Regions from separate parts of the Microbacterium sp. ANT_H45B genome, predicted to be linked through region 2. Evidence: riboswitches for the same ligand, from Rfam matches in the RefSeq annotation. Region 2 holds a riboswitch; the other holds the start of a gene.

Region 1 (11,951 bases), on a different contig from region 2:
TCGCCGCCGCCGAGGTGGCAGCCCGCCTCGAGGCCGAGCGCGTCGACATCACGGCCGTGCCGTCGCGCACGCGCGTCGGCGCTCGGCATCCGCTCACCCTGCTCAGCGAGCAGATCTCCGACATCTTCGTCGGCATGGGATGGGAGATCGCGGAGGGACCGGAGCTCGAGCACGAGTGGTTCAACTTCGACGCCCTGAACTTCGACGTCGACCACCCGGCCCGCCAGGAGCAGGACACGTTCTACGTCGACCCGACGTCGCGTCATCTGGTGATGCGCACGCACACGAGTCCCGTGCAGGTGCGCTCGATGCTCGACCGCGAGGTGCCGATCTACGTGCTGTGCCCCGGCCGGGTCTACCGCACCGACGAGTTCGACGCGACCCACCTGCCGGTGTTCACACAGTTCGAGGGCCTGGTCATCGACAAGGGCATCTCGATGGCGCACCTCAAGGGCACGCTCGACCATGTCGCGCGTCAGCTCTTCGGCCCCGAGGCGAAGACGCGCTTCCGCACCAACTTCTTCCCCTTCACCGAGCCCTCCGCCGAACTCGACCTGTGGCACCCGACCTTCAAGGGCGGTGCGCGCTGGATCGAATGGGGCGGCTGCGGCATGGTGAACCCGAACGTGCTGCGCGCGGCGGGCATCGATCCCGATGTCTACAGCGGCTTCGCCTTCGGCATGGGCGTCGAGCGGGCACTGATGTTCCGCAGCGATGTGCAGGACATGAGGGACATGGCAGAGGGCGATGTCCGATTCAGCGAGCAGTACGGGATGGTGGTGTGATGCGCGTCCCGCTTTCGTGGTTGCGTGAGTACGTCGATCTGGCAGCGGATGCGACGCCCGAGGACGTCCTCGCGGCGATGGTCACCGTGGGCTTCGAAGAGGAGGACGTGCACCGCTTCGACATCTCCGGCCCGGTCGTCGTCGGTCAGGTCGTGTCGCTCGAGGCGGAACCGCAGTCCAACGGCAAGACGATCAACTGGTGCCAGGTCGACGTCGGCCCGGAGAACGGCGGCGTCCGCGGCATCGTCTGCGGCGCGCACAACTTCGTCGCCGGCGACAAGGTCGTCGTGACGCTTCCCGGCGCCGTGCTGCCCGGCCCGTTCCCGATCGCGGCACGCAAGACCTACGGGCACGTGTCGGACGGCATGATCGCGTCGGCGCGCGAGCTCGGCCTCGGCGACGAGCACAACGGCATCCTCGTGCTCGCGGACCTCGGAATCGACGCGCCCGTCGGCACCGACGCCATCGGCCTGCTCGGGCTCGACGACGTCGCGGTCGAGATCAACGTCACCCCCGACCGCGGGTACGCGTTCTCGCTGCGCGGAGTCGCCCGCGAGTACTCCCACGCCACGGGGTCCTCCTTCCGCGACCCCGCCGAGCGCGACGTCGCCGAGCTGCAGCCCGGCACCGGTCACACGGCGATCGTCGACGACGCGGCGCCCATCCGCGGCAGCGTCGGTGCGAGCGAGTTCGTCACCCGAGTGGTGCGCGACGTCGACCCGTCACGGCCGACCCCGCCGTGGATGATCGCCCGGCTCTCGCTCGCCGGCATGCGCTCGCTCGGCATCCTCATCGACATCACGAACTATGTGATGCTCGAGCTCGGCCAGCCGCTGCACGGATACGACCTCGACCGTCTCACCGGCGGCATCACGGTGCGCCGTGCGGCGCACGGCGAGAAGATGACGACCCTCGACGGCCAGGAGCGCACGCTCCACGGCGAGGATCTGCTGATCACGGACGAGTCGGGACCGATCGGCCTCGCGGGGGTCATGGGCGGCGGCACGACCGAGATGAGCGAGTCGACGCGGAACGTCCTCATCGAGGCCGCGACCTTCGACCCGATCACCATCGCCCGCACCGCCCGTCGCCACAAGCTCCCCAGCGAGGCGTCCAAGCGGTTCGAGCGCGGCGTCGACCCGCTGGTGCCGTTCGTGGCGGCGCGCCGGGCCGCGGATCTCATGGTGGAGCTCGCCGGAGGATCGCTCACCGACGAGGGTGGAGCGCTGTTCGCGGAGGTCTTCGTCGGCGACATCCACCTGCCCGAGGGCTTCGTGCAGGCGCTGATCGGCGTCGACTACACGGATGCCGAGATCACCGACGCTCTGACGATGATCGGCGCCGAGGTCACCGAGGCCGAGGGCGGCTGGCTCGTCATCCCGCCGACCTGGCGTCCCGACATCACCGACAAGTGGTCCCTCGCCGAGGAGGTCGCCCGCATCCACGGTCTCGACCGCATCCCCTCGGTGCTTCCGACGCCGCCTTCCGGTCGTGGTCTGACCGCGCACCAGCAGGGGCGCCGGCGGGTGGCCGACGCCCTCGCCGCGGCGGGACTCGTCGAGACGCCGTCGTTCCCGTTCACCACGGCGGCCGAGAACGACCTGCACGGCTCCGCATCGGGAGAGCACCTGCCCAGCATCCGGCTCGCGAACCCCCTCGACGGATCCGCGCCGTTCCTGCGCCGCTCGCTCATCCCGGGCCTGCTGCAGATCGCACATCGGAACATCTCGCGCGGCCTCACGGATCTCTCGCTGTTCGAGACCGGTGTCGTCTTCCTGCCCGAGCCCGGTGTCGAGTACGGCACCGACGAGGTCCCGCCGCTCGGTGAGCGCCCGTCGGACGAGACGTTGGCAGCGCTGAACGCCTCGATCCCGCCGCAGCATCGTCACGTCGCCGTGCTGCTCACCGGGAACGTCGTCGTGCGCCAGCCCGGCCGCACCGCCGAGGTCGCGGGTCTCTCCGAGGCTCTCGACGCGGTCCGTGTGATCGGCGCCGCCGCCGGGGTCGACATCGATGTCGCGCAGGGGCGTCGCGCCGCTCTGCACCCCGGGCGTACCGGCGTGCTGTCGGTCGCGGGCGTCGAGGTCGGATACATCGGCGAGCTGCACCCCGACGTCTCGGCCGCGGCCGACCTGCCGGGGCGAGCCACGGTGCTCGAACTCGATCTCGACGGCATCCTCACGCTCGCGACGCCTCGTGCCGTGGCGGCATCGTTGTCGACGTTCCCTGCCGCCACCCAGGACGTGTCCCTGGTGATCGACGCGGGCGTTGCCGCCGGCGAGGTGCGCGAGGCGCTGGCCGAGGGGGCAGGATCGCTGCTCGAGGGCATCCGCCTCGTCGACGACTACCGCGGCGACGGCCTCCCGGCCGGGCAGAAGAGCCTCACGTTCGCGCTGCGCTTTCGTGCCGATGACCGCACGCTGACCGCCGCGGAGGCGACCGAGGCGAAGCTCGCCGGTGTCGCCGTCGCGTCCGAGCGTTTCGGTGCGACCCTGCGCGACTGATCCTCAGCGCTCACGGCACGAGGCCCGCCTCCTCTCGGGGATGCGGGCCTCGTGCACGCTCAGCCTCTCGGAACGGGCGGCGATAGCGTGTGCTGATGAGCATCCTCCCTCACAGCACTCCCGCGGCGGTGCCCGACGGTGCGCGGCCGATGGGCGAGGGGCCGTTCCTCCGGCCCGGAGACCAGATCGACTGGCACTATCGCCCGCCCGGCTGGCAGCCGGGCGACGCGTCGACGATCGCGCCCATGCGCGTGGTGCGCGACGACGAGCGCGGGCTGGTGGCCTGGCTCGCACCCGGGACGCTCCAGGAGGCGCAGGGGACGACCGAGGGGGAGCGCATCCGCACCGTGCCACTGGACCGCCGCTGGCTCGACCCTCGTACGCGCATCGTGGAGGAGTGGTGGGGCAACGGGATCCTGCGCATCGCACCCGCCGGCGCCGCCTGGTCGGTGTGGCTGTTCTGGAGCGCGGCGGAGGGGTCGCACTGGCGCTTCGCGGGCTGGTACGTGAACCTCGAGAACGCGCATCTGCGCACCGATCGAGACACGTACTCGTCGGATCACATCCTCGACGTGCAGATCGACGCCGAGGGGAGCGTGCGCCTCAAGGACGAGGACGAGCTGGCGGCCGCCATCGAGCAGGGCCGGCTCACGGGTGAGCAGGCCGCGCAGATCGAGCGCCATGCATCCGCTGCGATCGAGTCGTTCCGGGCGGGCGACTGGCCCTTCGATCCCGAGTGGCAGCTGTGGCGCCCCGACACCTCGTGGACGGTCCCCGAGCTCTCCGGCATCGGAGAGCTGCGCAGAAGGTGAGCGCGGCATCCGCCCTGAGCGGACGCCCCTTCCCCTGCGCGGCGGATGCTGGTGGCATGGGCGCATGACAGATGTGCTGATCCTCGGAGGAACGGGCTGGCTGTCGGGCCGCATCGCCCGACGGATGCTGATGAACGGGGCGACCGTGATGTGCCTCGCGCGGGGTGGGCGGCCGTCGCCCGACGGGGCGAGCCTCGTGCTGGCCGACCGCGACGACCCCGCGGCGTACGACGCCGTGTCGGCTCGCGACTGGGATCACGTGATCGACGTCTCCTCGCGTGCGGAGCACGTCTACCGGGCCGTGGCCGCGCTGGGCGACAAGGCGGCCCGGTGGACCTACATCTCGTCGGTGTCGGTGTACGCCGACGACGAGACGGTCGGTGCGGACGAGTCGGCTCCGCTGCACGCCCCGGCGCAAACCGGTGACGACGAGTACGGCGCGCAGAAGGTTGCGGCCGAGAACGCCGTGCGCGCCCTGGGAGAGCGTGCGCTGATCGTGCGGCCCGGTCTCATCGTGGGCGAGGGCGACCCGAGCGATCGCTTCGGCTACTGGGCCGCGGCGTTCCTCCGCTCGCAGGACGGACCCGTGCTGGTGCCGAGCTCCGAGGCACGCCACGCGCAGGTGATCGATGTCGACGACCTGGCGGAGTTCGTCGCGACGGCATCGGCGACCGGGATCGTCGACGCCGTGGGCGACCCTCATCCGCTCGCCGAGGTCCTCTCCTCCTTCCGCCGCGCTGCGGACCACCGTGGCGAGATCGTGACGGTCGACGACGAGCGGCTGATCGAGAAGGGCGTCGCGTACTGGGCGGGGGAGCGATCGCTTCCGCTCTGGCTGCCGACCGACATGACCGGTTTCATGACCCGGGCGAACACGCGGTACCGCGCCGCGGGCGGTGGGCTGCGGCCCCTCGCCGAGACGATCGCGACCGTCGTCGCCGACGAGCAGGAGCGAGGAACCGATCGCGACAGGCGCGCCGGGCTCACCCGTGTCGACGAGATCGAGCTGCTGCAGCGACGAGGGTGATCGCCGGGCGTCGCTAGACTTCGAGCAGTGACACGGGGTGCCGCATCCGCGGCTGAGAACAGACCCGTCGAACCTGATCTAGTTCGTACTAGCGAAGGGATGTCGCAGTGAGCGATCGTCTGCGTCCGGAATCCGAATCGACCCTGGCGGCCTCGGCCGCCGAACTGCTGTCCACGCTGCGTGGGTCACCACCGCTGACCCACTGCATCACCAACACCGTCGTCACCGGGTTCACGGCCAACGTGCTGCTGGCTCTCGGGGCGGCACCCGCGATGGTCGACATCGTCGACGAGGCGGGGCTCTTCGCGGGAGTCGCGTCCGGGACGCTGATCAACCTCGGAACCCCGACTCCCGAGCAACGTGCCGCGAGTCTCGAAGCCGTCGCCGGTGCTGTCGCCGCGGGCACACCCTGGGTTCTCGATCCGGTCGCGATCGGTTCGCTGCCCGTGCGCACGGCGCTCGCGCACGACCTCGTCGTCTCGCGGCCCACGGCGATCCGCGGGAACGCCTCCGAGATCCTCGCACTCGCAGGGCTCACCGCCGGGGGTCGAGGCGTCGATGCCACCGACACCACCGATGCCGCCTCCGACGCCGCCCTCGCCCTCGCCGCCCGTCACGGTTCGGTCGTCGCCGTCTCGGGCCCCGTCGACCTGATCACCGACGGGCGGCGCATCGTGCGGATCGCGAACGGCGACGAGCTGCTCACCAGGGTCACCGGTGGCGGGTGCGCACTGGGTGCCGTGATGGCCGCCTTCCTGGGGACTGCCCGCACGGTCGGGATCGATCCGCTGACCGCCGTCGCGTCGGCGAGCCTGGTGTACACGGTCGCGGCGGAGCGCGCCGCCGCACGGGCCTCGGGCCCCGGCAGCTTCGCGGTCGAGATGCTCGACGCGCTCGCGTCGGTGGGGCCGCGTGACATCGCTGACGCGGCACGGGTCGAGGAGCGTGCGCTGTGATCGCGGACCTCTCGCTGTACCTGGTCACGGACCCGGATCTCTGCGGGGAACGCGGTGTCGTCGAGACTGTCCGCCGTGCCGTCGACGGGGGTGTGCGGATCGTGCAGCTGCGGGACAAGACGGCGACGGATGCCGAGACCACGGCGCAGCTCGTCGAGCTCTCGCGCGTGATCGACGGTCGGGCACTTCTTGTCGTGAACGACCGCCTGGATGCCGCCATCGCCGCGCGGGAGCAGGGCGCGCGGGTCGACGGCATCCATCTCGGGCAGGGCGATGCATCGGTGCTGCGCGCGAGAGAAGCTCTGGGCGCCGAGGCGCTCATCGGCCTCACGGCGAACAGTCGGGAGCACTTCGAGGCTGTGCGCGCGCTGCCGCCCGGCACGATCGACTACCTGGGCGTCGGCGTCATCCGCCCCACCGCCACCAAGCCCGACCATCCGCCGGCCCTCGGCGTCGAGGGCTTCCGTGCCCTCGTCGAGACGACCGTGCTCCCGTGCGTGGCGATAGGAGGGGTGGGCATCGACGACACCGAGCGCCTGCGGAGCGCGGGGGCGGTCGGCCTCGCCGTGGTCTCGGCGCTGTGCGCGGCTGCGGATCCGGCCGAGACCGCTGAGGCGTTCGTGCGTCGTTGGCGCGCGGCGGGCACGCCGCGCGTGCTCAGCATCGCCGGGAGCGACCCGTCCGGCGGAGCCGGGATCCAGGCGGACCTCAAGTCGATCGCCGCGAACGGCGGTTACGGCATGGCGGCGCTCACTGCGCTGACCGCTCAGAACACCACCGGTGTGCGGGGCGTTCATGTGCCGCCCGCTGCATTCCTGCGCGAGCAGCTCGACGCGATCTCCGACGACATCGTCATCGACGCGGTCAAGGTCGGGATGCTCGCGAACGCCGACGTCATCCGCACGGTCGCCGACTGGCTCGATGTCGTTCGGCCGCCGATCGTCGTCCTCGATCCGGTGATGGTCGCCACCAGTGGCGACAGGCTGCTCGACCGGGATGCCGAGGCGGCATTGCGCGAGCTCCTCCGGCGTGCACACGTCGTCACCCCCAATCTCGGCGAGCTCGCCGTGCTGGCCGGGCGGACGATCTCGGGATGGGACGACGCGCTCGCGGCCGCGGAGGAGCTGTCGACGGCGATCGGGGCGGCCGTCCTGGTCAAGGGCGGGCACCTCGACGGGGACGACGTCCCCGACGCGCTCGTGGACAGCGGAGCGGGAGTGCGATGCGAGTTCCCGGGCCGTCGGATCCGCACCGCGAACACCCACGGCACGGGGTGCTCGCTCTCGTCCGCGCTGGCCACACGTCTGGCTCGCGGCGAGTCGGCCGTCGACGCCGTCGCCGCGACCCGGGCGTGGCTGCGCGAGGCGCTGCGCGAGAGCGAGGCGCTGAACGTCGGTCGTGGTCACGGACCGGTCAGCCACTTCGCGGGGCTGTGGGAGCGCGGCGGGCTCGAGACGAGACCGACGCCGGAGCAGATCCGCGCCGAGTGGTGGACGCTCACGGCCGATGTGAGGGCGAGGATCGACGAGCTCCCCTTCATCCGCGGCCTGGCCGACGGCACTCTCGCTCGGGAGCCGTTCGTGTTCTACCTCGCGCAGGACGCGCTGTACCTTCGCGAGTACGCCCGCGTGCTCGCCGAAGCCTCCCGCCTCGCTCCCACTCCGCACGAGCAGGCGTTCTGGGCGCGTTCCGCCGAGGGGGCGATCATCGGAGAGCTCGAGCTGCACGCGTCGTGGCTGACCCCGGGTGAGGGTGTGGATGCGGCGATGTTCTCGGTCGCTCCCGCTCCCGCGACCGTGGCGTACCTCGACCATCTGCGCTCCGTGGCGTTCGGCGGTGACTACGCCGAGCTCGTCGCCGCGATCCTGCCGTGCTTCTGGCTCTACACCGACCTCGGCCGGCGCCTGCACGCGGGGGAGTTCGGCGAGTCCGCGCAGGATCCCCGGCACCCGTACGCCTCCTGGCTCGCGACCTACGCGGACCCGGCGTTCGAGGATGCGACGGCTGAGGCGATCGCCCTCGTCTCGGCCGCAGCGGCGACCGCCGCGCCGGCCACCCGGGACCGGATGCTCCGCGCGTTCGAGCTGTCGAGCGCCCACGAGCTCGCCTTCTTCGCCGCACCGTCCGCCACTGCCGTCTCTCCGTGACGGAGCGGATTTGCGCATGCCGCGACGAGCGCGCTATCGTCGCGGCATGTCCTCGGCCGCCGCCTTCGCTCCCGCCACGCGGTTCCTGAGCGCGCGCAGCGAGTCGAAGAGCGTTCCGAGCGTCATCGCCGTGCGCCGACGCCGCAGCGGCCGCCGACTCTAGGCGACCCTGCGCTTCTGCCTGCACGTGCACGGCGGTCGAGTGCCGGTGTCGCCGCCCCGGTCCCCGACACCGCTCCCTCGAATTCCCCGAGGGGTCCGACCGTTAAGGTAGAAGCATGACGTACTCCGTCGCCGTCTCCGGCGCATCCGGCTACGCGGGCGGCGAGATCCTGCGCCTCCTCGCGTCCCATCCCGACATCGAGATCCGCACGGTCACCGCGCATTCGAATGCCGGACAGCCGTTGGTCGAGCATCAGCCGCACCTGCGCTCGCTCGCCCACCTCACCCTTCAGGAGACGACCCCCGAGATCCTCGCGGGGCACGACGTCGTCTTCCTCGCTCTGCCGCACGGGCAGTCCGGTCAGTACACCGACGCGCTCGGCGCCACGCCGCTGGTGATCGACGCCGGAGCCGACCACCGCCTGACCTCGCGCGCGTCATGGGATGCGTTCTACGGCGGCGACTTCCACGAGCCGTGGGCGTACGGCGTCCCCGAACTGCTCGTCGACGGCGCCAAGCAGCGCGAGACCCTGCGCACGGCGACGCGCATCGCAGCCCCCGGCTGCAACGCGTCGACCGTGAGCCTGAGCCTCGCACCGGGCGTCGCGGCGGGAGTGATCGACCCCGGCGACATCGTGTCGGTGCTCGCCGTCGGTCCGTCGGGGGCGGGGAAGAGCCTCAAGACCACTCTGCTCGGCAGCGAGATCCTCGGCACGGCCAATCCCTACGCCGTCGGCGGCACTCACCGGCACATCCCCGAGATCAGGCAGGCGCTCGCCGCCGCGTCCGGGGCGGCCCCCGAGGGCATCCGCATCTCTTTCACCCCCGTGATCGTCCCGATGGCGCGAGGGATCCTGGCGACCTCGACCGCGCCGATCGTCGACGGCGTCAGCGATGCCGAGATCCGGGCGGCGTGGGAGCAGGCATACGGCGACGAGACCTTCGTGCAGCTGCTGTCCGAAGGGCACTTCCCGCGCACCGCCGACGTCCTCGGCGCGAACACCGCGCTCATCGGACTCGCGATCGATCGCGCGGCGAACCGCGTGACCGTGGTCACGGCGGTCGACAATCTCGTCAAGGGCACCGCAGGCGCTGCCATCCAATCCATGAACCTCGCGCTGGGACTGCCCGAGTCCCGCGCCCTCTCAGTGAACGGAGTCGCGCCGTGAGCGTCACCGCCCCCGCAGGATTCGAGGCGGCCGGAGTCGCCGCCGGTCTGAAGTCGACCGGCAAGCCCGATGTCGCCGTGGTCGTCAATCGAGGTCCCCGCAAGGTCGGCGCCGCCGTCTTCACGAGCAACCGCGCCAAGGCCAACCCGATCATCTGGTCGCAGCAGGCCGTCGCCGACCGGATCGTCGAGGCCGTCGTGCTGAACTCGGGCGGAGCGAACTGCTTCACCGGCAGCTTCGGCTTCCAGACGACGCATCAGACCGCCGAGAAGGCGGCGGAGCTCCTGGGCGTCAGCGCCGGCGACGTGCTCGTCTGCTCGACCGGTCTCATCGGCGTCGGCGACGAGGTCTTCCGCGGCAAGGTCCTCGCCGGCACAGAGCAGGCCATCGCCGAGCTCTCGACCGAGGGCGGCGAGGTCGCGGCCGAGGCGATCATGACCACCGACAGTGTGGCGAAGACCGCCGTCGTGAGTCGTGACGGCTGGACCATCGGCGGGATGGCGAAGGGGGCGGGCATGCTGGCTCCGGGCCTCGCCACCATGCTGGTCGTCATCACCACGGATGCCGTGCTCGAACCGCTCGACGCGGATGCCGCGCTGCGTGCCGCGACCGGAACCACGTTCGACCGGCTCGACTCCGACGGGTGCATGTCGACCAACGACCAGGTCACGCTGCTCGCCAACGGCGCGTCGGGGATCGTCCCCGACGTCGAGGAGTTCTCGGCGGCCCTCGCCGAGCTGTGCCTGCAGCTCGCGGTCAAGCTGCAGGGCGACGCCGAGGGCGCGAGCCATGACATCACCATCGAGGTGCAGCACGCGATGTCCGAGGGGGAGGCCGTCGAGGTCGGTCGCTCGGTCGCGCGGAACAACCTCTTCAAAGCAGCCATCTTCGGCAACGACCCCAACTGGGGCCGGGTGCTCGCGGCCATCGGCACGACGAACGCGCAGTTCGACCCCTACGACGTGGACGTGTGGATGAACGGCGTCCGGGTGTGCAGCGAGGGCGGTCCCGATCGCCCACGCGAGGAGGTCGACCTGACCCCGCGCGCGACCCACCTGGTCATCGATCTGAAGATGGGCGAGGCCACGGCGACGATCCTCACGAACGACCTCACCCACGACTACGTCCACGAGAACAGCGCCTACGCCTCATGACCGACATCCAGGACGTCGCCCCGGACGTCGCCGCCGTGAAGGCTGCGACACTCATCGAGTCGCTCCCGTGGCTGAAGAGGTTCCGCGACCAGATCGTCGTCGTCAAGTACGGCGGCAATGCGATGGTCTCCGACGAGCTGCAGGAGGCGTTCGCACAGGACATCGCCTACCTCCGCTACGTGGGCGTGCTGCCGGTCGTCGTGCACGGCGGCGGTCCGCAGATCTCGAACATGCTGCAGCGACTCGAGATCCCCAGCGAGTTCAAGGGCGGCTACCGGGTCACCAACACCGAGGCGATCAGCGTCGTGCGCATGGTGCTCACCGGCCAGGTCAACCCGCAGCTCGTCTCCAAGATCAACTCGCACGGCCCCATCGCGACCGGTCTCAGCGGGGAGGACGCCGGACTCTTCGGCGGACGCCGTCGCGGTGTCGTCATCGACGGGGAGGAGATCGACCTCGGCCGCGTCGGTGACGTCGTGGAGGTCGACCCGACGCCCGTGCTCGATCATCTCGCCGCCGGTCGCGTGCCCGTGGTCTCCAGCATCGCGCCTGACCTCGATCACCCCGGCCAGTCGCTGAACGTGAACGCGGACGCCGCGGCCGCCGCGCTCGCGGTGGCGCTCAAGGCGCGCAAGCTCGTCATCCTCACGGATGTGCCCGGTCTCTACGCGGATTGGCCCCATCGGGACTCCCTCGTATCGCACATCACCTCGGACGCTCTCATCGAGATGCTCCCGAGCCTCGAATCCGGCATGATCCCGAAGATGAAGGCATGCCTGGATGCGATCGAGGGCGGCGTGGACGCCGCCGCCATCATCGACGGGCGGGTGCCGCATTCGGTTCTCGTCGAACTCTTCACCAGCAAGGGAATCGGAACAGAAGTGGTCTTGGGAACGACAGGGACGAACGCATGAGCAACTGGCAGGACGACGCAGCGAGCGATCTGGTCCTCAACGCAGGACCACGCCTGGCGATGCTCACCCGAGGGGAGGGTTCGTACCTCTGGGACTCCGAGGGACGTCGTCATCTGGACTTCCTCGCAGGAATCGCGGTGACCTCCCTCGGTCACGCGCATCCGGTGTTCGTCGAGGCCGTCTCGAGGCAGGCCGCCACACTCGCCCATGTCTCCAACTACTTCGCCACGCCGTCGCAGCTGGCACTCGCCGCGCGACTGAAGCGCCTGGCCGGTGCGGGTCTCGACGGACGCGTGTTCTTCTCGAACTCGGGGGCTGAGG
Region 2 (11,951 bases):
GTTGGCCGGGTCGGACTCGCCGTGGGCGAAGGCCTGGCGGTAGGCGAGGAACAGCAGCAGCGCGCCGAAGAGGTAGAAGATCCAGGAGTAGTTCTCGATCAGAGCCGCGCCGAGCGCGATGAATCCACCGCGCATGATCAGCGCGATGACGATGCCGATCATCAGCACCTTCTGCTGATACTTGCGCGGCACGGCGAAGCCGGTCATCACGATGAGGAAGACGAAGAGGTTGTCGATCGACAGCGCCTTCTCCGTGAGGTATCCGGCGAAGTACTCGCCGCCGTACGTCCAGCCCGACACCGCGCCGATTCCGACGCCGAACAGCAGTGCGAGGCCGATGTAGAACGCCGACCAGCGGGCGGACTCGCCGATGGTGGGCTCATGGGGCTTTCGCACGTGGGCGAAGAACTCGTACACGAAGAAGGCGATCGTGACGGCGATCGTGATGATCCACACGAGAGGCGTGATGTTCAAGAGGTCTCCAGAAGACGTAGGCGTGACGATGTCGACGCCAAGGTCTTCTCCATCATCGCGAACGAGGACCGGGGACCCGGGATGCAGGGACATCCGTAATGACGAGCCGCCCGTGGTGGAGTACTCCCCTTGGGTTCACTCGATGCTAGCGAATACATCGGCATTCCAGCTATGAGAATGCTGAATATCGTCAGGCGGTCGCCGGGTCAGGCGGTCGGGTCGGGCAGTCGGCGGGTCAGGCTGTCGGGCCGAGGATGAAGTTCCACGCCCCCGTCGCCACGGCCGCCGCGATCGCCGAGGCCGGGATGACGGCGGCGAGGAGCACAAGCAGGGTGTCGCGACGATCCCACGTCGATTCGCGGGCCCAGGATCTCGGTTCCGGACCGCCGAAGCCGCGTGCCTCCATCGCCGTCGCCAGCGACGACCCACGCCGGATGGCGAGCACGAACAGGGCGAACGCCATGCCGAACGCGCGGCGCACTCGCCCCTCGTCGGCGACGCCTCTGGCACGGCGTGCCAGCGCGAGCGCACGCCAGTCATCGACGAGCAGACCGAGCATGCGCATTCCGGCGAGCGCTCCGACCACGAAACGGGCGGGGAGCTTCGCGCGCTGCGCGAGGTCGTCCGCGAGGTCGGTGGGGTCGACGGTGACGAACAGCACCACCGCGGGGAGCCCTATCGCGAGCACGCGCACGGCCGTCGCCGCGGCGAGCGCCAGTGACCCGTCGCTGACGCGCATGACCAGCCACTCGAAGTGGACCGTGCCGCTCGTCGCGCCGTACAGAGCGATGGTGACGGCGCTCAGGGGCGCCGCGACCCACAGCACGGCGGTGCGGATCCAGAACTCTCGGGCACGCAGACCGGAGAGCAGCAGCAGCGGGATCTCCAGGAGCAGCGCGACGGATGCCGAGACGACGTCGATCGTCAGCACGAGCGGCACCGCGATGAGCAGGGCGGCGGCGAGCTTCGCAAGCGCGGAGCGCGGAGCGACGGGTCCCGGCCGCTCGATGCGGGCGGTCAGCGGGTCGATCACCGGACGACCTCGAGACGTCGGGCGTGCAGGGCCTCGAGGACGGCCTCATCGTGGCTGATCGCGACGACAGCGGCGCCCTGATCCCGCAGATCGGCGATCAGCCCGACCAGTTCGGCCCACGTGGTGGCGTCCTGACCGAACGTGGGCTCGTCGAGGACCAGCATCCGTGGGCGGGTGGCGAGCGCAGCGGCGACGGTCAGCCGCCGCTTCTCGCCCCCCGAGAGGGTGTACGGATTCGCCCCGGCGACCGCTGCGAGTCGCAGACGGTCGAGCAGCTCGTCGACGCGCGCGGTGATCTCGGGCTCCGGCATCCGCAGCGCCCGAGGGCCGACCGCCAGCTCGTCGCGCACGGTCTTCGCGAGCAGCTGATGCTCGGGAGTCTGCATCACGGTCGCGATGCGGGTGAGCAGCGCGCGCGACGACCATCGGAAGGGATCGTCCCGCTCGCCTGCGGCCAGGGCGGGAAGAGCGCGGACACGGCCGTCCTCCGGCGGGAGCAGGCCTGCGAGGGTCAGCCCGAGCGTCGACTTGCCCGTGCCGTTCGCACCTGTCACCCCGAGCACCTCGCCGGGGCGCACCTCGAGGTCGAGCGGACCGGCGACGGGCAGGCCGCGCTGCCGGGCGACGGTGACGCCGCGGGCCTCAAGGAGGCGCTCCCCGGCGTCGTGTGCGGGAGCGGGGGGCGCGATCGGCGGATGCCCCGGCACCCAGACCCCGGATGCCGCGAGCTCCGCGCCGCGTGCCCCGAGCACCTCGTCCGGGCTGCCGTCGGCGAGCACGACGGTGCCGTCGGGGTCTGCGCCGAGCACGATCACCCGGGTGACCAGCGGCAGCCAGACGTCGATGCGGTGTTCGATCACGACGAGGGTCGCGCCGCTGACCTCGAGCGCCGCGGCCACGGCATCCCGCACGTCACGCACTCCCCGGGGGTCGAGATTGGCGGTCGGCTCGTCGAGCAGGATCGCGCCGGGTCGCATCGCGAGCACGCCGGCGAGTGCGAGTCGTTGCTTCTGCCCGCCCGAGAGCGCCGAGGTCGAGCGATCCATCGGGACGTCGAGCCGCACGGCATCCAGCGCCGCTCGCACACGGGTCCAGATCTCCTGACGGGGAACGCCGAGGTTCTCGCATCCGAAAGCCACGTCGTCACCGACCCGCGCGAGGATCGTCTGCGTGTCGGGATCCTGCAGCACCATGCCCACTCGGCCGCGTTCAGCGGCCGCCGGACGACCGTCGACGAGCAGCGCGCCGTGCGTCTCGCCCTCGTCGGCCCCGCCGAGCACGCCGCCGAAGCCCTGGAGCAGGGTGGACTTGCCCGCACCGGAGGAGCCGAGCAGCAGCACCCGCTCCCCCGGTTCGATACGCAGGTCGACGGCGCGCACGGCCCACCGCAGTCGCGTGGCGTACCGCCACCCCCAGCCACGGGCTTCGAGGGTGGCGGGTGTCGTGGGGGCGCTCACACCCGTGCGGTGACCTCACGACCGGCGGCGAACCGGCCAAGCGCGCCCGTGGCCGCGAGACCCCGGGCGATCAGCCAGGCTCCGAGCCCGGCGATCACCGCACCCGAGATGGTGGTCGAGACGATGTAGACGGTGGTGAAGAGCGTGTCCGCCCCCGCGTACCAGAGGATGCGGTCGTTGATGCCGCAGGCGAGTCCCGCCCCGGCGCCGGCCAGCATCGCGACCGGGAGGCGCCAGACCCCGTACAGGAAGAGGAGGAAGACGAGCTCGGCACCAAGACCCTGCACGAGGCCCGACACGATGGTGAGCGGGCCCCAGGCATTGCCGACGAGGGCCGAGATGACCGCGGCCACCAGCTCGGTGTAGAGCGCCGCACCCGGCTTGCGGATGATCAGTGCCCCGAGCACGCCGGCGATCAGCCAGGGGCCCGCGAGGAGCCCCTGCACTCCGGGGAGCAGGGGCTTCAGGATGCTGCTCGGCACCTCGTACCCGACGTTCCAGAGCAGGAAGATCAGCGCGCAGGCGACGGCGATGACGCTGGCGACGACGATGTCGACGACCCGCCACCGCCACAGCTCCGGGCGGCCGAGGCCCCGGGAGGCCGAGGCGGCGGACGCCGATGCGGGTGCGGACCCGGTGGTGGATCCGGACGTGGATGTGCTCATCAGTGACTCCTCCCTGCGCTGGCATGACCCAGATCAGGTTCGACGGTCGAAGCGCGATTCGCTCCCTCTCAGCCCGGCTCGCCGGACTCCCGTGGTTGTGCTCTCGATCTTACCCAGTGCCGACACTCCCGTCTGCTTCCGTTGCCGCGCCGCTGATCTGCGTGCGGGTTCGGTACCGTGAGGAGGTGACCGCTCCCGACTCCGCCGAGGCCACCCCGTCCGACGCCCTCGGCGCCGATGCACCCGGCACCGATGCCCCCGGTGCTGTCGCGACCGCCGATGCCGAGACCGGGGATGCTCAGACCGGGGATGCTGAGACCGTCGACGCCGAGACACCCGATGCTGCGACCGCCGCCCCTGCGGCGCTCGATGCCGAGATCATCGATACCGAGATGATCGATGCCGAGATCGTCGATGCGGAGACGCTCCACGCCGCGGCCGTCGATGCCGAGCCGCAGTGGGCGGATGCCGGCAGCGGCGGCACTCCCCTCACCTGGGTCGACCCGCTCGACGTCGCCGAGCACACGTCCTCGGGCTCCCTGGACACCGCGCCGCATCCGACCTCTGAGACCGGGCTGCTGAGCGACGCGAGCCTGCGCCCGGCGATCGCCCGTCCCGGGTTGCTGGTGCCCGCCGGCATCCTCGTCGGACTCGTCGCCGCATACACCGGCACCACCCTGCTGTGGCCGCTGCACGAGGTGGCGCCGACCGTGCGGGCCGTGGAGATCGCTCCGGTCGCCGCCTCCGCGGCGGCGTTGACGTGGCCGGGGCAGGGAAGCGCTGCCGCCGGCATCGCCGGGATCGGCACCGCGTCGTCCTCCGTCGACCAGGCCGCGATCGCCAGCGTCACGAAGGTCGTCTCGAGCCTGATGGTGCTCGACAGGATGCCGCTCGCGGTCGGCGAGCAGGGGCCCGAGTTCGCCTTCACCCGCGCCGACAACCTCGCCTACTGGGACTACCGCCGCTCCGACCAGTCCGCCCTGGACGTGCCGGTGGGCGGCACCCTCACCGAGCTGCAGATGCTGCAGGGCACACTGCTCGGATCCGCGAACAACTACATCGATCGTCTCTCCCGCGAGATCTGGGGGTCGGAGTCGGCGTTCACCTCCGCCGCCGCGCAATGGCTGGGCGATCGGGGTCTCGACGGCATCACGATCGTCACGCCTTCGGGGTTCGACGCCCGCAACACGGCCACCCCGGAAGCGCTGGTGGCGCTCGCCGAACTCGCGATGCAGAATCCGGTGTTCGTAGGTATCGTGGGCACCCCGTCGGTCGATCTGCCCGGAGCCGGAACCGTCGTGAACACCAACGGCATGCTCGCAGACCCCGGAGTGGTCGGAGTGAAGACCGGCACGCTCGACGACAGCTGGAATCTGCTGACGGCGAAGGACATCACCGTCGACGACACGACGGTGCACCTGTATGCCGCCGTGCTCGGCCAGACCGACGATGCACAGCGGCTGGCGGAGACGCGCTCCCTGTTCTCGCAGATCGAGACCGCACTGACGGGCCAGGCACCCGCCGTCCCGAAGGGCACGGTCGTGGGCGCCGTCACGACCCGCTGGGGTACGACCACGGATGTCGTGACGGATGCCGACGCCGAACTCGTGCTGTGGAACGGAACATCCGCGCAGACGACCACGACATTCACCCTCGGCGAGAACCGTGAGTCGGGTGAGGCGATCGGCACGGCGACGAGCGTCGGTCCGCTGAACACCGTGACCACCTCGGTCTCCCTGGTCGACGACGTCGAGGGACCGAGTCCCTGGTGGCGCCTGACGCACCCTCTCGAGCTCTTCGGCCTCGCCGACGAGCAGCGCTGACCCCGGCAGCGAGCGGCTTCGGCGCAGGAACGAGAAAGCGAACGCCCCACCCGGATGATCGGGTGGGGCGTTCGCCGTCTGCGGTCAGTGCGTGGTCTCTCCGGCATCCGGGCGCTCCACGACCGCCTGGGCCGCGGCCGCCTCGGCGGTGGGGACCTGCGCCCCGACCGACGCGCCGATCTGCGCGGCACTCGCCGCATCGTCGGCATCGCCGCTCACGACCACCGGAGTCGTCCCGGTGAGCGCGTCCTCGGCATCGATGTCGGTCGCGGCCTGCTCGAACTGCGACTGGTACAGCCGCCAGTAGGCGCCCTGTGCCGTGATGAGCTCGTCGTGCGTGCCCTTCTCGACGATGTCTCCGTGCTCCATGACGAGGATGAGATCGGCGTCACGGATCGTCGACAGCCGGTGCGCGATCACGAACGACGTGCGCCCCTGTCGCAGCGCGGCCATCGCGTTCTGCAGCAGCAGCTCGGTGCGGGTGTCGACGGCCGACGTCGCCTCATCGAGGATGAGGATCGACGGCTGGGCGACGAACGCTCGCGCGATCGTGATGAGCTGGCGCTCTCCCGCGGAGACGTTGGAGGCGTCTTCGTCGAGCACGGTGTCGTATCCCTCGGGGAGGGCGTGCACGAAGCGGTCGACGTACGTCGCCTTCGCGGCCTCGAGCACATCCGCGTCGGTCGCAGTGGACCGCCCGTACCGGATGTTCTCGCGGATGGAGCCCGCGAACAGCCACGGATCCTGCAGCACCATGCCCGTGCGCGAGCGCAGCTGGTCCCGCGTGATCTCGGAGATGTCCTGGCCGTCGAGGAGGATGCGTCCGCCGTCGAGCTCGTAGAACCGCATGATCAGGTTGACCAGTGTCGTCTTTCCCGCTCCGGTCGGTCCGACGATCGCCACGGTCTGACCGGGCTCGACGCGGAACGACAGGTCGGTGATCAGCGGACGATCGGGCGTGTACGAGAACGCGACGTTCTCGAACTCGACGACGCCCTCGCCGTCGGCGAGCATCGGCGCATCGGGCTCGTCGGCCTCCTGCTCGTCGGTGTCGAGAAGCTCGAACACGCGCTCCGCCGATGCGGTTCCGGACTGCACGACCGCAGCCATGCCGCCCAGCTCCGACAGCGGCTGCGTGAACTGCTGCGAGTACTGGATGAACGCCTGCACGTCGCCGAGACGCAGCTGGCCGCTCGCGACCATGAGCCCGCCGAGCACGGCGATGCCGACGTAGGTGAGGCTGCCGACGAAGGTCATCGCCGGCATGATTATGCCGGAGAGGAACTGCGCCTTGAAGCTCGCCTGGAACAGCTCCTCGTTCTCGTCCTTGAACTTGTCGAGGGCGTCCTTCTCGCGACCGAACACCTTGACGAGCGCGTGTCCCGAGAACGCCTCCTCGACGCGGGCGTTCAGACGCCCCACCTTGCGCCACTGCGTTCCGAAGGCCTTCTGCGACCGCGGACCGATGACGCCGAAGATCACGCCCATGAGAGGCAGCGCGACGAGGGCGACGAGAGCGAGCTGCCAGGAGATCGAGAACATCAGCACCAGCACGCCCACGACCGTCAGCACGGCGGTGATCGCGCCCGACAGCGACTGCTGCATGGTCTGCGTGATGTTGTCGATGTCGTTGGTCACACGCGAGATCAGGTCACCGCGCTGCACCTTGTCGAAGTACGACAGCGGCAGGCGGTTGATCTTCGCTTCGACCGACTCGCGCAGGCGCCACATGGTGCGCACCATGATGACGTTGATGACGTAGCCCTGGATCCAGCTGAGGAAGGCCGCGACGATGTAGATCGCGAGCACGGCGATGATGACCCACCGCAGCGCCTCGAAGTCCACCCCCTCGCCGACCCGGAAGTCGCCGAGGGCCGAGATCTGGTTGGCGTAGTCGTCCTGTCCTCCCTGGCGGAGCGCCTCGACCACGTCGTCCTTCGCGGTGCCGGCGGGGAAGCCCGGGAAGTCCCCGTTCGCCTGCGCGAGCTGCACCGAGATGAAGCCCTTGTAGATGAGGTTGGTCGCCTCGCCGAGCACCTTGGGGGCGGCCACCGTCAGCACGACGCCGACGGCACCCGCGATCGACACCAGGATGAACCACACGGCGGACGGCTTGAGCAGACCGATCATCCGGCTGAAGCTCTTGCCGAAGTTGTCGGCCTTGCCCGGTGCGACGCTGTCCCAGCCGCCGCCGTTCTGGCGTGCCTTCTCGGCGAGCTCGGCCTCGTACTTCTCTTCCTCGGTCAGTTCCGGCTCGGCCGGCTGCGCGACGTCCGTCTGGGCGGCGGCGCGACCACGTCGGGTCTTCGGCGTGTTCTGCTCGCTCATGCGTCCACCCCCAGCTGCGACTCGACGATCTCCCGATAGGTCGTGCTCGTCTCGAGCAGTTCCGCGTGCGTGCCGACGCCGACCATGGTGCCTCCCTCGAGCACGACGATGCGGTCCGCATCCGTGATGGAGGACACTCGCTGAGCGACCACGATCTTCGTGACATGGGGCAGTTCGCGCCACAGCGCCTGCCTCAGACGGGCGTCCGTGGTGAGGTCGAGAGCGGAGAACGAGTCGTCGAAGACGAGGATCTGCGGCTGCCGGACGATCGCGCGGGCGATCGCGAGACGCTGCCGCTGACCGCCCGACACGTTCGTACCGCCCTGCGTGATGCGCGACTCGAGCCCCTGCGGCATCTCCTCGACGAAGTCGCGACCCTGCGCGATCTCGAGCGCATGCCAGAGCTCCTCGTCGGTGGCCTCCTCGCGTCCGTAACGGAGGTTCGATGCCACGGTTCCGGTGAAGAGGAACGGGCGCTGCGGCACGAGGCCGATCGTCGCCCACAGCGACTCCACATCGGCCTCGCGCACGTCGACGCCCCCGACGGAGACAGCGCCGCCCGAGGCGTCGAACAGGCGGGGGATCAACGACACCAGCGTGGTCTTGCCCGCACCCGTCGATCCGACGATCGCCACGGTCTCTCCGGGTTCTGCGCCGAAGCTGATGCCCGTGAGCACAGGCGAATCGGCACCCGGGTACGTGAACTCGACGCCGTCGAAGGCGACGGATCCGGGCGTCGGGAAGTCGGTCACGCCGTTCGTCGGACGCTCCATGCTGGACTCCGTGTCGAGGACCTCTCCGATGCGCTCGGCCGAGACGGCCGCACGGGGGATCATGATCGCCATGAAGCTGGCCATGATCACGCCGCCCATGATCTGACCGATGTACTGCATGAAGGCGAAGATCGTTCCCACCTGCACGGTGCCGCTGTTGACCTCGATTCCTCCGAACCAGACGACGGCGACCACGGTGACGTTGAGGATGAGCATGAACAGCGGGAACAGGAGGACGAAGAGGGAGCCGACCTTGCGACCGACGACCATGATGTCCGTGTTCGCGCCGCGGAAGCGCTCCTCCTCGATGCGTTCGCGCACGAAGGCGCGCACCACGCGGACTCCGGTCAGCTGCTCGCGCATGACCCGGTTCACGGTGTCGAGCCTGCCCTGGTAGCTGCGGAAGAGGGGCACCATCCGGCTGACGACGAGACCCGCCACGATCAGCAGCAGCGGAACGGAGACCGCGATCAGCCAGCTGAGGCCGATGTTCGTCTGCACCGCGAAGATGATGCCGCCGATCGCGAGGAGGGGCGCGGTGACGAGCATCGTCGCACCCATCATCGCGAGCATCTGCACCTGCTGCACGTCGTTGGTGTTGCGGGTGATGAGCGAGCCCGCACCGAACTGCGACACCTCGCGCTCGGAGAATCCGCTCACCTTTCCGAAGACGTCGGCGCGGATGTCGCGACCGGCGCTCATCGACGCGCGCGCGGCGAAGTACGTGGCGATGACCGACGCGGTGATCTGCCCGAGCGACACGGCGAGCATGAACAGCCCGGTGCGCCAGATGTAGTCGGTGTCGGACTGCGCGACGCCCTTGTTGATGATGTCTTCGTTCAGACGGGGCAGGTAGAGGGTCGCGATCGCGCTGGCGAACTGGAAGACCAGCACGGCCACGAGCAACCACTTATAGCGGGACAGATATCGGACGAGGATTTTTCCCAGCACAGGCGGACTTTCTAGGAAGGATGGCGTCGCTGATCTCTCGGCGGGCGGACGCGGGCCGACGATCGCGCACAAGCTAGAGTGCCACGAACCGCCGACATTCGTATCCCCCTGCCGGTGGACCTTCGCTCACAGCGAACCGACGCCACCCGCCCGGCGGCCTCGCCGTCGTCAGAACAGCCGCGGCTCCGGCACGAACTCGCGGGCACCGGAACCGGCATCCGCGGGCAGGTCGGCGATGGATGCCGGATCCCACCGCGGGTTCCGATCCTTGTCGATCAGCTGCGCACGGATCCCCTCGACGAGGTCGGGGTGCCGCGTGACGAACCACATCACACGCCGGTATTCGCCCTCGAGCGCTGCGCGCAGCCCCGGGAGCTCGCGCGCCTCGCGGACGGCGTCGAGGGTCACCGCCAGCCCGGTCGGCGCCAGGGATTCAAGCACCTCGGCGGCCGCGGCGGCCTCGGGAGCATCGTGCGCGTGCAGGCGCTCGAGGATGCCCGCGACCGTGTCGGCGGAGAACGCCTCGTCGATCCATCCGCGGGACTCGGGAAGAGCGGACGGCTCGGGGGTCTCGTCGAAGAGCAGCACGATCTCGGCGGGCCCGGTCGGGTCCGCGCGGTAGGCGAGCGCCTCGCGCAGGGCGTCGAGCCGGTCCGAGGGCACGAAATGGTCGGCGAACCCGAGCAGCACCGCATCGGCGCCGTCCATGGTGCCGCCGGTGAGACCGAAGTACTCCCCGAATCGCCCGGGCGCCCGCGCGAGCAGCCACGTCCCGCCGACATCCGGGGTGAACCCGATGCGAGTCTCCGGCATAGCGATCTTCGAGCGCTCGGTGACGACGCGGATCGAGGCGTGCCCGGAGAGCCCGACCCCGCCGCCCATCGTGATGCCGTCGGCGATCGACACGATCGGCTTCGGGTACTCGGCGATCATCGCGTTGAGCGCGTACTCCGCACGGAAGAACTCCGCCGCCTCGTCCGCATGACCCGCCACGATCTGCGCATGCAGGCCCCTCACATCGCCGCCGGCGCACATCCCCCGCTCGCCCGCCCCGTCGATGACGACGATCTGCACGTCGGTGTCGTCCCGCCACGCCTCGAGGGCCTCGGCCAGCAGCCGGACCATTCCGAAATCGAGCGCGTTGATGGCTTCGGGCCTGTTCAGGGTGAGCCTGCCGAGGGCGCCGTCGGTGCGGACGAGGACCCGGGAGACGTCGAGGGAATCGGTCACGGGTGCCAGGCTACCCCGTACATTCGGCCTTGCCACGGCGGCCGTTCGTGGGGTAAATACGCGATCCGGCGGCTTTTCCGGCAGGATAGACGGAACTGCCCACTGCAACGAGAGGTCGCAGATGCCCGACGGACAGGTGCTGGAGTTCACGCACGTGACCAAGCGCTTCAATGACGTGACGGCGGTGTCCGACTTCTCCGCGCGAGTCGAGCCCGGCGTCGTGACCGCTTTCCTCGGCCCGAACGGAGCCGGAAAGACGACGACGCTGCGCATCCTCCTCGGTCAGGTGCGCGCCACCAGCGGAACCGCGACGATCGGCGGTGTCGCGTTCCCCGACCTGCGTCATCCGCTGCGCACCATCGGATCGGTCCTCGAGGAGACGGCCTACCGTCCCCGCCGCTCGGCCGAACGCCAGCTCACCATCGCGGCCAAGGCGAACGGCATCCCGCTCTCCCGCGTCGACGAGGTGCTCGCGCTGGTCGGTCTCGAGCACGAGGCCGAGGGCCGCATCGGCAGCTTCTCCCTCGGCATGCGCCAGCGTCTGAGCGTCGCGCACGCCCTGCTCGGCGACCCGGGCGCTCTCGTCTTCGACGAGCCGGCGAACGGCCTCGACCCCGAGGGCATCCGCTGGATCCGCCTCCTGATGCGCCGGCTCGCCGACGAAGGTCGCACGGTGCTCGTCTCCTCGCACGTCCTGAGCGAGGTCGAACAGGTCGCCGACAACGTGCTCGTGCTCTCGAAGGGCCAGCTGATGCTCTCGAGCGGCATCGAGACGCTCGCCGATCCGTCGTCCGGATCCGTGGTCGTCGACGCCGCCGATCGCGCCGCGCTCACCACCGCGCTCTCGGCCGCCGGGCTCGAGGTCGAGGTGCTCCGCTCGGGACTCACGGTGCGCGGCAGCGACGCCGGAACGGTCGGTGCGATCGCGGCATCGGCCGGGATCGCGCTCAGCACGCTCGTGCAGCGCGGACCCACCCTCGAAGACGTCTTCATCGATCTCGTGCGCGGCGGCCGGTTCGAGCCGCGCGCCGACGCGGCACCTGCGGCGATCGAGGCGCCTGCCGCTGTCGAGGCGGATGCGGCTGTCGAGGCGGATGCGGCTGTCGAGGCGGATGCGGCTGTCGAGGCTGAGACTGATTCTGCCGTCGCGGCTGCGGACGACGAGACCGACGTCCCGGGCGAAGCGCCTGCCGAGGAGTCGGCGCCTGTCGAGTCCG

What was found. A riboswitch is a leader RNA that binds a small molecule or an ion and turns the genes downstream of it on or off. The one in region 2 is predicted to bind thiamine pyrophosphate.
Region 1: another riboswitch for thiamine pyrophosphate. It lies ahead of thiM (hydroxyethylthiazole kinase); the one in region 2 lies ahead of FQ142_RS03145 (ECF transporter S component).

The regions. Positions count from the first base shown of each region.
Region 1 covers NZ_VOBK01000004.1:9,452-21,402, reverse strand. Annotated here, with positions in the region: gene pheS (phenylalanine--tRNA ligase subunit alpha) at 1-785, shown strand, start outside; gene pheT (phenylalanine--tRNA ligase subunit beta) at 785-3,289, shown strand; gene FQ142_RS16280 (DUF402 domain-containing protein) at 3,385-4,101, shown strand; gene FQ142_RS16275 (NAD-dependent epimerase/dehydratase family protein) at 4,166-5,128, shown strand; TPP riboswitch at 5,152-5,245, shown strand; gene thiM (hydroxyethylthiazole kinase) at 5,236-6,084, shown strand; gene FQ142_RS16265 (bifunctional hydroxymethylpyrimidine kinase/phosphomethylpyrimidine kinase) at 6,081-8,231, shown strand; gene argC (N-acetyl-gamma-glutamyl-phosphate reductase) at 8,510-9,562, shown strand; gene argJ (bifunctional glutamate N-acetyltransferase/amino-acid acetyltransferase ArgJ) at 9,559-10,716, shown strand; gene argB (acetylglutamate kinase) at 10,713-11,630, shown strand; gene FQ142_RS16245 (acetylornithine transaminase) at 11,627-11,951, shown strand, end outside.
Region 2 covers NZ_VOBK01000001.1:641,861-653,811, reverse strand. Annotated here, with positions in the region: gene FQ142_RS03160 (TerC family protein) at 1-474, opposite strand, end outside; gene FQ142_RS03155 (energy-coupling factor transporter transmembrane component T family protein) at 710-1,507, opposite strand; gene FQ142_RS03150 (ABC transporter ATP-binding protein) at 1,504-2,964, opposite strand; gene FQ142_RS03145 (ECF transporter S component) at 2,961-3,629, opposite strand; TPP riboswitch at 3,623-3,732, opposite strand; gene FQ142_RS03140 (D-alanyl-D-alanine carboxypeptidase family protein) at 3,815-5,452, shown strand; gene FQ142_RS03135 (ABC transporter ATP-binding protein) at 5,537-7,780, opposite strand; gene FQ142_RS03130 (ABC transporter ATP-binding protein) at 7,777-9,504, opposite strand; gene FQ142_RS03125 (enoyl-CoA hydratase/isomerase family protein) at 9,673-10,734, opposite strand; gene FQ142_RS17575 (ATP-binding cassette domain-containing protein) at 10,856-11,951, shown strand, end outside.